DNA from 3 places in the Pseudomonas germanica genome. Region 1 is predicted to be linked to each of the others. Evidence: predicted binding sites of a transcription regulator. Region 1 holds the regulator's gene; each other region holds the start of a gene.
What was found. Region 1 encodes FliA, which starts transcription of late flagellar genes. Its sites were predicted from a motif close to CTAAAGTTTNNNNNNNNNNNGCCGNTAA; they were not measured.
Positions count from the first base shown of each region.

Region 1 (4,453 bases):
TTTTACAGTGTGGAAACCGCGAAAAATTGCGTTGAGCAGATCTGCGTCATCCGGACGGCTTTCCAGCTCGACCAGTTGTTCGGACAGTTGCTCAAGAATCTCGCCGGCCTCAACCAGGAAATCCTGAAGGATCTCTTCATCGGCGCCGAAGCTCATTAATGGGGTGCTCCTACAGGTCTAAAAACCCAAAAAACCTAAAATTCCACAACTCTAGAATCCGAGGCTGGATAACAAATCGTCCACATCGTCCTGACCGGACACAACGTCTTCTCGTTTATCGGCATGAATCTGCGGACCTTCACCCTGCGAGAGATGTTTTTGTGGATCTTTTTCTGCAAGCATCGCGGCGCGGTCATGTTCGATGCCCGCAAAGCGGTCGACCTGACTGGCCATGAGGACGAGTTTGAGCAAATTGCTTTCGACTTCGGTGACCAGTTGGGTCACACGCTTGATCACCTGACCGGTCAGGTCCTGGTAATCCTGGGCCAGCAGGATGTCGTTGAGATTGCTCGACACCGCACGGTTGTCCGTGCTGCTGCGTGACAGAAAACCGTCGACCCGGCGCGCCAGCTCGCGGAACTCTTCAGCCCCGACCTCGCGACGCATGAAGCGACCCCAATCGGCGCTCAAGGTCTGCGCTTCATCAGCCAGACTGTTGACCACCGGCGTGGCGCTTTCCACCAGATCCATGGTGCGGTTGGCCGCGGCTTCTGTCAGCTTGACCACATAGCCCAGGCGTTCGGTGGCGTCGGTGATTTGCGACACTTCCTCGGCCTGCGGCATGTTCGGATCGATCTGGAAGTTGACGATCGCACTGTGCAGTTCACGTGTGAGCTTGCCGACTTCCTGGTACAGGCCACGGTCACGGGTCTGATTGAGCTCATGGATCAGTTGCACAGCGTCGCCGAACCTGCCTTTTTCAAGGCTTTCGACCAGTTCGACCGCGTGTTTTTTCAGGGTCGACTCGAAATCGCCCTGTGAAGATTCGTTATGCTCCATAGCTCCCCCGCGCGTTCATCAGCCGATGCGTTCGAAAATCTTCTCGATTTTGTCTTTCAACGCCTGAGCCGTGAAAGGTTTGACTACGTAGCCGTTTACACCGGCCTGAGCGGCTTCAATGATCTGCTCGCGCTTGGCTTCTGCAGTCACCATCAGCACTGGCAGGTGCTTGAGTTTTTCATCGGCACGCACGTGGCGCAGCAGGTCGATACCGGTCATGCCCGGCATGTTCCAGTCCGTTACCAGAAAGTCGATGCTTCCGCTGTTGAGCACTGGAATGGCAGTCACGCCATCGTCAGCCTCGACGGTGTTGGTGAACCCAAGATCACGCAGCAGGTTCTTGATGATCCGCCGCATCGTTGAGAAGTCATCAACGATGAGGATTTTCATGTCTTTGTTCAATTCGACCTCCAAGCAGTCTTAAACGCGCCCAGCACCTGGACGCGCCACTTCAATCAATCGGCGCAGCACTCGAAGACTGTCTGGAGCACAACAGAGCAAGACCGGTGCCGTTCATCACCGCACCAGCCTCGTTCGCAGTGTCCCCACACTGCCTTCAGCGCGCTCGCCACTCCCCCAAACGCCCCCGCAAACGGGCCGCGCACTGGCTGTGTAACTGGCTGACCCGCGATTCACTGACGCCAAGGACTTCACCGATCTCCTTGAGGTTCAGCTCTTCGTCGTAGTACAGCGCCAACACCAGTCGCTCACGCTCCGGCAAATTGGCAATCGCGTCCGCCAACGCTGCCTGGAAACGTTCATCTTCCAGATCGCGTGACGGCTCCATATGAGCACTCGCGCCATCCTCGTGCAGCCCTTCGTGTTCGCCGTCCTGCAACAGGTCGTCGAAACTGAACAGGCGACTGCCCAAGGTGTCATTCAAAATCCCGTAGTAATCGTCGAGACTCAATTGGAGTTCGGCCGCAACCTCGTGATCTTTAGCATCACGGCCGGTTTTAGCTTCAATTGAGCGAATCGCGTCGCTGACCATACGGGTATTGCGGTGAACCGAGCGTGGCGCCCAGTCCCCTTTGCGCACTTCGTCGAGCATCGCACCGCGGATTCGTATGCCCGCGTACGTTTCGAAACTGGCGCCTTTGCTGGCGTCGTATTTGGTCGAGACTTCAAGCAGGCCGATCATCCCGGCCTGGATCAGGTCTTCGACCTGCACACTCGCCGGCAAGCGCGCCAGCAAGTGGTAGGCAATGCGTTTGACCAGTGGCGCGTAACGCTCGATCAACTCGTACTGCGCGTCACGTGCCGACTTCTTGTAGTAGTTCATACCGCTTGCGGTCATAGCACGGGCCCTGCCGTTTGCTGCACGAGGCGCTCGACGAAAAACTCAAGATGGCCACGCGGGTTGGCGGGCAGCGGCCAGGTGTCGACCTTCTGCGCGATCGCCTTGAACGCCAGCGCGCACTTGGAACGCGGAAAGGCTTCGTACACCGCGCGCTGCTTCTGCACCGCTTTACGCACGCTTTCGTCGTAAGGCACGGCGCCGACGTATTGTAGGGCCACGTCAAGAAAGCGATCCGTGACCTTGGTCAACTTGGCGAACAGGTTGCGCCCTTCCTGCGGGCTCTGCGCCATGTTGGCGAGGACGCGGAAGCGGTTCATGCCGTAATCGCGGTTGAGCAGTTTGATCAGCGCGTAAGCGTCAGTGATCGAGGTCGGCTCATCGCAGACCACCAGCAACACTTCTTGCGCGGCGCGAACAAAACTGACTACCGAGTCACCAATACCCGCAGCAGTGTCGATCACCAGTACATCGAGATTGTCACCGATGTCGCTGAACGCCTGAATCAGGCCGGCATGTTGCGCCGGGCTCAGGTGCACCATGCTTTGCGTGCCGGACGCCGCCGGCACGATGCGAATGCCACCGGGGCCTTGCAACAGCACGTCGCGCAGCTCGCACCGGCCTTCGATGACGTCGGCCAGCGTGCGTTTAGGGGTCAGCCCCAACAATACGTCAACGTTCGCCAGACCCAGGTCGGCGTCCAGCAGCATGACCCGACGGCCAAGCTCTGCCAGCGCCAGCGACAAGTTCACTGACACGTTAGTCTTGCCGACGCCACCTTTGCCGCCGGTCACCGCGATCACCTGTACGGGATGCATGCTGCCCATGTTATTTCTTTACCTTGTCTTGCATAGACGGAGGCCACATTACTGGCTGCGCGTTCACAACCGGAACAATGCATGGCAGACCATCGATGTAGGTACAAAAACTGTTCATGAATACCTCAGCCTACCTGCTTGGTCGGGCTGTGATAGATATCAGCGAACATGTCAGCCATGGCTTCTTCGCTGGGTTCTTCCTGCATTTGCACGCTGACGGCGCGGCTGACCAGTTGATGACGGCGCGGCAGATGCAAATCATCCGGAATCCGTGGGCCATCGGTCAGGTACGCGACCGGCAATTCATGACTGATCGCCAGGCTCAACACTTCGCCAAGGCTGGCCGTTTCATCCAGTTTAGTCAGGATGCAGCCGGCAAGCCCGCAACGCTTGTAACTGTGATAAGCGGCGGTTAGAACCTGTTTCTGGCTGGTGGTTGCCAAGACCAGATAATTTTTTGAACGAATGCCACGCCCGGCCAGACTTTCCAGCTGCATGCGCAGGGCCGGATCGCTGGCTTGCAGGCCGGCAGTATCGATCAACACCACGCGTTTGCGCAGCAGTGGATCCAGCGCTTGCACCAGCGATTGGCCCGGATCGACGTGGGTCACTGGCACATTGAGAATGCGGCCCAGCGTCTTCAGTTGTTCCTGAGCGCCGATACGGAAACTGTCCATGCTCACCAGCGCGACATTCTGCGCGCCGTATTTGAGCACATAACGCGCGGCAAGCTTGGCGAGTGTAGTGGTCTTGCCCATGCCGGCAGGGCCGACCATGGCAATCACACCGCCCTCTTCCAGCGGCTCGACTTCCGGTACGGCAATCATCCGTGCCAGGTGCGCGAGCAACATGCGCCAGGCCTGACGCGGTTCTTCGATATCGGTGATCATCGCCAGCAGATCGCGCGACAACGGGCCGGACAGACCGATACGTTGCAGACGGCGATACAGGTTGGCTTGCGCCGGACGGCTGCCTTGCAGCTGATTCCAGGCCAGGGTGCCGAGCTGAACTTCCATCAGCTCGCGCAGGCTGTTCAATTCAAAGCGCATCGAATCCAGTGCACGCGGATCGACACCGCCGGAGGACTGTGCAGGTGCCGGGGCCGGACGCGCCGGAGCGGCGTAAGTCGGCTCGGTCAGGGGTTCAGCGGCGGTCAGCGGCAGGCCGGCCGTCAACGGCAGCCCGGCGAAAATCTGGCGATTGCTGTTGCCGTCGGCTTCGCCACGCAGGCTCAACTCGGCCTGGGCGGTGACGATGCGCGACTGGGTCTTGCGCAGCTCGTCTTCGAGTTCCATGTTCGGAACCCGTGGCGCCAGCGCCGACAATTTGTAATCCAGTG
Region 1 is NZ_CP071586.1:2,063,650-2,068,102, reverse strand. It holds gene J0G10_RS09145 (chemotaxis protein CheA) at 1-156, opposite strand, end outside; gene J0G10_RS09140 (protein phosphatase CheZ) at 211-999, opposite strand; gene J0G10_RS09135 (chemotaxis response regulator CheY) at 1,018-1,389, opposite strand; gene fliA (RNA polymerase sigma factor FliA) at 1,556-2,296, opposite strand; gene fleN (flagellar synthesis regulator FleN) at 2,293-3,123, opposite strand; gene flhF (flagellar biosynthesis protein FlhF) at 3,240-4,453, opposite strand, start outside.

Region 2 (4,453 bases), 3.2 Mb from region 1:
AAGTTCAAACGCAGGGAACGCGATGCGGCAATTACAGTAACGGCACGGACGTCCACCATCGAAATAGATTCATCGGAAGCGCGACCTCCGGTTTTCTCATTTGAGTATTTGCAGAATGGCTGGTGCATTCAAGATTGCGAGGCCGTCGAACGGTCGAAAATGCTTGAGCGTCTGAGGATTCTGGGAAGAATGCCGTGGAGAGAATTGCGCAGAGAGCATAGGCATCGATATGGCTGTGAAACAATTGAGAGAAACAGTCTGAAAGTGGGAATTCCTGCTTTTTTGACAGGTGATGTCAGATTGCTGGTGTTTCGGGCTTTTGAACGTGTAGCGATGGTGGGATACAAGAGCCATCGGATTTTTTATGTCGTGTGGATTGATCGAGAATTTAAGCTCTATAAGCATTAAACAAAAAAACCGGCCCACGTGGCCGGTTTTTTTATGCGCGGGATTTACCCGACGACCCTCAATCAGTCGTCGAAGTCTTCCCAGCCGCCCATCTGTTTCCAGCGGTTGACGATGCCGCAGAACAGCTCAGCGGTTTTCTCGGTGTCGTAACGCGCCGAGTGCGCCTCGCGGCCGTCGAAATCGATGTCAGCGGCCTGGCAGGCTTTCGCCAGTACGGTTTGGCCGTATGCCAGACCAGCCAGCGTCGCGGTGTCGAAACTGGAGAATGGGTGGAACGGGTTGCGTTTCATGTCCAGACGCGCAACGGCTGCGTTCAGGAAGCCAAGGTCGAAGCTGCTGTTGTGCCCGACCAGAATCGCGCGCTTGCAGCCATTGGCCTTCAGCGCCTTGCGAATGCCACGGAAGATGTCGGTCAGCGCGGTTTCTTCGCTGACCGCCATGCGCAGCGGGTGATCGAGTTTGATTCCGGTGAACTCCAGCGCCGCAGCTTCGATGTTGGCGCCTTCGAACGGCTCAACGCGGAAGAAGTAGGTGTGATCCGGGTATACAAAACCCTTTTCATCCATGGCGATGGTGGTCGCGGCAATCTCCAGCAGAGCGTCGGTGGCCGAGTTGAAGCCACCGGTCTCTACGTCAACGACAACCGGCAGGTAGCCGCGAAAGCGTGCTGCCATCGGGTGACGGGAGCCGCCGCCACCACTTTGACCGTCCAGTTCGTCGTCGAAATGGTCTTCACTCACGCGTGTTCCTCCAGCAGGCGCCAGCGCAGTTTTTCACCGGCGCGCAGCGGGATAACGGTCAGCTCGCCAAACGGCAGGCTGGTCGGGGCGGTCCATTCTTCACGAACCAGGGTGATGCGATCGGTGTTCGCCGGCAGGCCGTAGAAACGCGGGCCGTTGAGGCTGGCGAAGGCTTCGAGTTTGTCCAGCGCATTACGCTGTTCGAAGGCTTCGGCGTACATCTCGATCGCGGCGTACGCGGTGTAGCAGCCGGCACAGCCGCAAGCGGCTTCCTTGGCGTGCTGTGCGTGCGGCGCCGAGTCGGTGCCGAGGAAGAACTTCGCGCTGCCACTGGTGGCGGCGTCGAGCAGGACTTCCTGGTGCGTATTGCGCTTGAGGATCGGCAGGCAATAGAAGTGCGGCCGAATCCCGCCCACCAGCATGTGGTTGCGGTTGTACAGCAGGTGATGCGCGGTGATGGTCGCGCCAACGTTGGCCGAGGCCTCGTTGACGAACTGCACGGCGTCGCCGGTGGTGATGTGTTCGAACACCACTTTCAGCGTCGGGAAGCGCTCGACCACGCGGCGCATGTGCTCGTCGATGAAGATCTTTTCGCGGTCGAACACATCGACGTCGCCACGGGTGACTTCACCGTGGATCAGCAACGGCATGCCGACTTCGGCCATGGCTTCCAGTGCCGGGAAGATCTTGTCGATGCTGGTTACCCCGGAATCGGAGTTGGTGGTCGCGCCGGCCGGGTACAGCTTGGCTGCGTGCACAAAACCACTGGCCTTGGCTTCACGAATTTCTTCGGGCTGGGTGCGGTCGGTGAGGTACAGCACCATCAGCGGTTCGAAGCGACTGCCGGCCGGGCGGGCAGCGAGAATCCGCTGGCGATAGCTGTCGGCTTCAGCGGCGTTGCGCACCGGTGGTACCAGGTTGGGCATGATGATGGCGCGGCCAAAAGTGCGCGCAACATCGGCAACGGTATTGGTCAACACGGCACCATCGCGAAGATGAATGTGCCAGTCGTCGGGACGCAGCAGGGTCAGGCGGTCGGACATGAGGGGATTCCAGGCGGGTCAAACTGAGGCGAATGCTACCGGAAAAGACTCTTGCAGGCACTCGCTATCAAGTTTTGCCGGAACCTTCCGATATCCCGTAGGTATGCCGTAAACATAGTGTGAATCGGTCTTTGTGTTTCAGAAGCCAATGGAGCCTCCCGTGCGCCAGCGTTATTTAGCCTTGCTCAGTGTGTTTGCCAGCCTTCCCGCGATGGCGCTCACGTACCAGACCCGTCTGGAGAACATTGAGTGGACGGTCGCCGGCGACAAGTTCGAATGTCGTCTGACCCAGCCGATCACTGATTTCGGCTCAGGTGAGTTCGTGCGCAAGGCCGGCGAGCAGGCGATATTCCGTCTGAACGCCTACAACGCCATGCTCGGCGGCGGTTCTGCAACGTTGCTGGCAGCGGCTGCGCCTTGGCAGCCGGGCCGTGGTGACATTAATCTGGGCTCTGTGCGGCTCGGCAGCGGCAACGTGCTGTTCAGCAGTTCGCAGTCCCAGGCCGGGGGGCTGATCAGCGGCCTGCTGGACGGGCGCAGCCCGGTCGTGCGTCGCGCGTCTGGCGATGGCCGTGTCTCGGAAGTACGCCTGTTGCCGGTCAAGTTCAGCAAGGCCTTCAACGATTACCAGACATGTGTGGCGAAATTGCTGCCGCAGAATTTTGACCAGATCAAGCAGTCGCAGATCGGTTTCCCCGGTGAAGGCGTTGACCTCGACGCTGCCGCCAAAGCCAAACTGCAAGTAATGCTTGAGTTCATGAAGGCCGATCCGACGGTCAATCACATCGAACTCGACGGCCATTCCGACAACAGCGGTAATCGCCTGACCAACCGTGAACTGTCGCGCCGCCGCGCGCTGGCGGTGGTCGACTTCTTCAAGGCTAACGGCATTCAGGAATCGCAGATCACCGTGCGTTTCCATGGCGAGCAATATCCCATTGTGCCGAACACCAACGCGGCCAATCGCGCGAAGAACCGTCGGGTCAATGTCAAACTGGCGCGCGTGGCGCCGGTCGCGGCTCCGGCACCGCAAGCGAGCACGCCAGCCAATACTGCGGCGACTTCCTGACCCGCCGGTCATCGTCGCGCTCTCGACAGATTCTGTCGCTTTGTCGTCTTAAGCTGTCGCGCCTCTGTAAATTATCGCGTTGGAGCGGTAGACTCCTCGGCTTTCCGTAGAACCCCGTGGAGTGATGGCATGGCGGACGTAAACAAGGTCGTTCTGGCGTATTCCGGCGGCCTGGACACTTCGGTGATCCTCAAGTGGCTGCAGGATACTTATAACTGTGAAGTGGTGACCTTCACCGCTGATCTCGGGCAAGGCGAAGAGGTCGAGCCGGCCCGCGCCAAGGCTCAGGCCATGGGCGTCAAAGAAATCTACATCGACGACCTGCGCGAAGAGTTCGTGCGTGATTTCGTGTTCCCGATGTTCCGCGCCAACACCGTTTACGAAGGCGAGTACCTGCTGGGTACTTCCATCGCGCGTCCGCTGATCGCCAAACGTCTGATCGAAATCGCCAACGAAACCGGCGCTGACGCCATTTCCCATGGCGCCACCGGCAAGGGTAACGACCAGGTGCGTTTCGAACTGGGTGCCTACGCGCTCAAGCCAGGCGTGAAAGTGATCGCGCCTTGGCGTGAGTGGGACCTGCTGTCTCGCGAGAAGCTGATGGACTACGCCGAGAAGCACGCGATCCCGATCGAGCGTCACGGCAAGAAGAAGTCCCCGTACTCGATGGACGCCAACCTGCTGCACATCTCCTATGAAGGCGGCGTGCTGGAAGACACCTGGACCGAGCACGAAGAAGACATGTGGAAATGGACCGTCTCCCCGGAGAACGCTCCTGACAAAGCGCAATACCTGGAACTGACCTACCGCAACGGCGACATCGTTGCACTGGACGGCGTCGAAATGACTCCGGCCACCGTGCTGGCGACGCTGAACAAGATCGGTGGCGCTCACGGTATCGGCCGTCTCGACATTGTCGAAAACCGTTACGTCGGCATGAAGTCCCGTGGCTGCTACGAAACCCCGGGCGGCACCATCATGCTGCGCGCTCACCGCGCCATCGAATCGATCACCCTGGACCGCGAAGTCGCTCACCTCAAAGACGAGCTGATGCCGAAATACGCCAGCCTGATCTACACCGGTTACTGGTGGAGCCCAGAGCGTCTGATGCTGCAGCAGATGATCGACGCTTCGCAGGTCAACGTGAACGGCGTTGTGCGCCTGAAGTTGTACAAAGGCAACGTGATCGTTAC
Region 2 is NZ_CP071586.1:5,602,708-5,607,160, reverse strand. It holds gene J0G10_RS24815 (hypothetical protein) at 1-408, shown strand, start outside; gene rnt (ribonuclease T) at 471-1,148, opposite strand; gene pyrC (dihydroorotase) at 1,145-2,191, opposite strand; gene J0G10_RS24800 (flagellar protein MotY) at 2,352-3,260, shown strand; gene J0G10_RS24795 (argininosuccinate synthase) at 3,390-4,453, shown strand, end outside.
Region 2: a site for FliA is predicted at 2,258-2,285, ahead of J0G10_RS24800 (flagellar protein MotY). Genes of this name have one in related genera too.

Region 3 (4,453 bases), 1.4 Mb from region 1:
GTGCAACACGACAATCACCCAGAACAGAATCTGAAACGACACCTTGCGCGTCTTGTGCCGGAACACCTGCTGGGCGATCAATGCGCCCGGCCAGCCGCCCGCCAGTTCCACGGCATGAAGGATGTTCTCGGGTGTGCGCCAGGCATCGGCGCGCGCCTTGCGCTTGTCTGCCCAGTACATGAAGAACGCCAACACACTCACAACACCGTAAGCTGTCAGCGGCACCAACGAAATCCCGCGCAACCACATCGACACCGAGCCGAACAACGGCAGCGCGCAGACGACCAGCAGAACCAGCAGTTTCAGCTTCAGATGCTGGATGTTGTTGCCGCCCGAAGGTCGCCCTTCGGGCCGGCGTGCGCGGGAATCACTCATGGCTTGGCCGCCGCCCAATCGATCCAGCCAAACTGCCACGTCGCCAGAATGACCAGACCAAAAACGATCCGATACCAGGCAAATGCCGCATAGCTGTGGCTGGCGATGAACTTGAGCAAACCGCGCACGGCGATCATGGCGAAGATGAATGCGGTGACGAAACCGATGGCGAACACCGGGAAGTCCGCCGGCACAAACAAGTCACGGTACTTGTAGCCCGAGTAAACCGCCGCACCGACCATGGTCGGCATCGCAAGGAAGAAGGAAAACTCGGTAGCGGTCTTGCGCGACAGGCCGAACAGCAAGCCGCCAATGATCGTCGAGCCGGAACGCGAAGTGCCGGGAATCATCGCCAGACACTGGGCGAAGCCGACTTTCAGGGCATCTTTCCAGGTGATCTCGTCGACCGTTTCGGCGTGCACTTCATGCTGACGCTTTTCCGCCCACAACATGATGATGCCGCCCACCACTAAGGCGGCCGCGACGGTAATCGGGTTGAACAGATATTCGTGGATCAGGTCGGCAAAGATCACGCCCAGCACCACAGCGGGCAGAAATGCGATCAGCAGGTTGGCGGTGAAACGACGGGCGCTGGGCTGCGTCGGCAAACCGATGACCACATCGAAAATCTTGCGTCGAAACTCCCAGACCACCGCGAGGATCGCGCCGAGCTGGATGATGATATTGAACGCCATGGCCCGTTCGCCGCCAAAATCAAGCAAGTCGGCAACAATGATCTGGTGTCCGGTACTGGAAATGGGCAAAAACTCCGTCAGCCCTTCTACAACTCCTAGTATCAGTGCCTGCAAGGCCGTCCAAAGATCCATCAATCCCCCAAAGAGCGATGCGCGCCGGCATGCCCCGATAGTATTTTTCTAGCGTTCACTGCGATCAGCGTAGCTGTTTGTGGCTGTACCGATTCCGCACGCACAGGATCCACACGAAACGGTCAAAATTCCGTGAAATATCAATTTGGATTCAGGTTTTCACGCGCGGGGCCGAAATCCTAACAGACAAGCCTTATTAGCGCTGCCGCGTTATACGACTTGGGTCGCGTATGCCCGCTCACGAAATCGTGGTTGGATGCTGGCGGTCGTTTATTACAAGAAAAAGAATCCGGAGTGACAGCGTTATGAACAGCTTGCGCAGTGTGTCGATCAGCCGACGCTTGTGGCTCATCTTGATTGTGGCGGTGGTCATGTTGCTGACCTTGGGCGTGTTGATGCTCAAGCAGATCCACGACGATCTCTACCATGCCAAAGCCCAGAAAACCCAGCACGTCGTGCAGACCGCCAGCGGCCTGCTGACCTATTACCACGACCTCGAAACCGCCGGCACCCTGAGCAAAGAGGCTGCACAGAAACAGGCGCTGACGGCAATTCGCGGACTGCGTTACGACCAGAGCGATTACTTCTGGATCAACGACCTCACGCCCGTGATGGTCATGCACCCGACCAACCCGAAACTCGAAGGCCAGAACCTCTCGGCGATCCGTGACCCGGACGGCTTTGCGGTGTTCAACGAAATGGTCGCCATCGCCCGATCGAAAGGCGCGGGCATGGTCGACTACCGCTGGCCAAAACCGGGCGCCAGTGAGCCGGTGGCCAAGACGTCCTACGTCAAACTTTTCGAACCGTGGGGCTGGGTGCTCGGCTCCGGGGTTTACGTCGACGATGTGCAGGCGGAATTCCGGGGCCAAGTGATCAAGGCTACGGTCATCGGCCTGGTGATCGCCGTGATCATGGCGCTGTTGGTGATCCTCATCGCGCGCAGCATCGTCCGCCCATTGCAGGAAACCGTGAACGCCATGGCCAACATTGCCAGCGGTGAAAGCGACCTGACCCGCAGCCTCGATACCCATGGCAAAGATGAAGTCACTGAACTGGCGCATCACTTCAACGCCTTCACCGCCAAGCTGCGCCGGGTGATCGGTGATTTGCAGGTGTCGGCCAGCGCCTTGGGCCAGTCGTCCAGCGAACTGGGCAACGACGCCTCGCAGGCTCAGCAACGCAGCCAGCAGCAATCGCAGCAGATGGAACTGGTGGCCACGGCGATCAACGAAGTGACCTATGGCGTGCAGGACGTGGCAAAGAACGCCGAGCACGCCGCCGCCGAAATGCGCGATGCCGAAGCGCAGGCGCAACAGGGCCAGATCAATATCGACGGCAGCTTGCAGCAGATAGACAAGCTGTCCGGCACCATTGATCAAGCGGTGGAAGTGATTCGCACCCTGGCTGCCGAAAGCACGCAGATCGGCAGCGTATTGGAGGTGATCCGTTCGATTGCCGAACAGACCAACCTGCTCGCGCTTAATGCCGCGATTGAAGCGGCGCGGGCCGGGGAGCAAGGTCGCGGGTTTGCCGTGGTGGCGGATGAAGTACGCTTGTTGGCGCAACGTACGCAGAAGTCGACGGCGGAAATCCAGTCGATGATCGAGCGCCTGCAGAACCACTCCGAAGCCGCCGTAAAAGTGATCGGCGACAGCAGCAAGGCGTCGCAACTGACCATCGAACAAGCCGGGTTGGCCGGTGCGAGCCTGAATGCCATTGGCCAGGCACTGCGTAATCTCAATGGCCTGAACGCGTCGATTGCCAGCGCCACGTTGCAGCAGGCGCATGTGGTCGAGGACATTAATCAGAACGTCACTCAGGCGGCCGGCCTCTCGCACAGCACGGCGATCGCTGCCGAACAATCGAGTGCGGCCAGCCTGAAACTTGGCCAGTTGAGCGAACAACTCAACGCCCTCCTGCGCCAGTTCCGCGTCTGACCCGTGTACTGTGGTGAGCCCACCCCTCACCCCACCCCTCTCCCCAAGGAGAGGGGGCCGACCGAGGTCTCTCAAGCTATACGTCGACCTGAAAAATCGAGTCGATTATGGATTCAACGCAGAAAGATCAGGTCGGCGTATCTCGAACATCCAACTCGCTCAGTCCCCTCTCCCTACGGGCGGTCCGACGTTTCGGGAGGGTTAGGGTGAGGGGCTTTTGATCTACAGCGATCATCAGTACCTAGCCCAATGCAGTACAATCCGCCCCCTTCTTTCACTCCCCCAAGGAACCCCCATGTCCGGGCTTGAACTGTTTGCCGCCGCCCTCGGGGTGATCGCCGTGTGGCTGACGGTCAAACAGAATCCGTGGTGCTGGCCGATCGGTCTGGTCATGGTGTTGCTCTATAGCTGGATCTTCTTTGAAGTGAAGCTGTACTCGGACATGTTGCTGCAAGTGATTTACGCCGCGCTGCAAGTCTATGGCTGGTGGCAATGGACCCGCGCCGGGACGATGCATGACGGCCGCGAGGTCACTCGCCTCGATCGCCGCACTCTGTTGCTCGGCCTCAGCGTTGGCGCGGTCGGCAGTGTCTTGCTCGGCGCGGCCATGGCGCATTGGACCGACGCCGCGCAACCGTGGCTGGATGCGGCGCTGACCGGTTTCAGCCTGGTGGCGCAACTGTGGATGGCACAGAAACGCCTGCAATGCTGGGCGCTATGGTTCGTACTCGATGTGATTTTTGTCGGGTTGTTCATCTACAAAGGGCTGTACCTGACCGCTGCGCTGTACGGGCTATTCACCCTGCTGGCGGTGCAAGGCTATCGCGAATGGCGCGCCGACCCGGCGTTGCGCCCATGAAGGTTGTGGTCCTGACCGGCCCCGAATCCACTGGCAAGAGCTGGCTGGCGGCGGGCCTGCAACAACGCTTTGGCGGCTTGCGGGTGGATGAATACGTGCGTCGGTTTATCGAACTCAATCCCCGCGATACATGCCTGGCCGACATCCCTGATATCGCTCGGGGCCAGTTGCAATGGGAGGATGAGGCTCGGGCGCAACAGCCGTCACTGCTGATTCTCGACACCCATCTGCTGAGCAACATGCTGTGGAGCCAGACGCTGTTTGCTGACTGTCCGGACTGGCTGGAAACCGAGCTGTTGGCACGGCATTACGACCTGCACCTTCTTTTGTCCCCGGAACAGATCGACTGGACCGATGACGGTCAGCGCTGCCAACCGGATCTGGACGAGCGTCTGGCGTTTTACCAGGCCACGCAGAACTGGCTGGAAAACCACCACCAGCACTTTCAGGTC
Region 3 is NZ_CP071586.1:3,456,152-3,460,604, reverse strand. It holds gene J0G10_RS15435 (DUF1294 domain-containing protein) at 1-375, opposite strand, end outside; gene J0G10_RS15430 (undecaprenyl-diphosphate phosphatase) at 372-1,202, opposite strand; gene J0G10_RS15425 (methyl-accepting chemotaxis protein) at 1,508-3,142, shown strand; gene pnuC (nicotinamide riboside transporter PnuC) at 3,438-4,001, shown strand; gene J0G10_RS15415 (AAA family ATPase) at 3,998-4,453, shown strand, end outside.
Region 3: a site for FliA is predicted at 1,353-1,380, ahead of J0G10_RS15425 (methyl-accepting chemotaxis protein). Genes of this name have one in related genera too.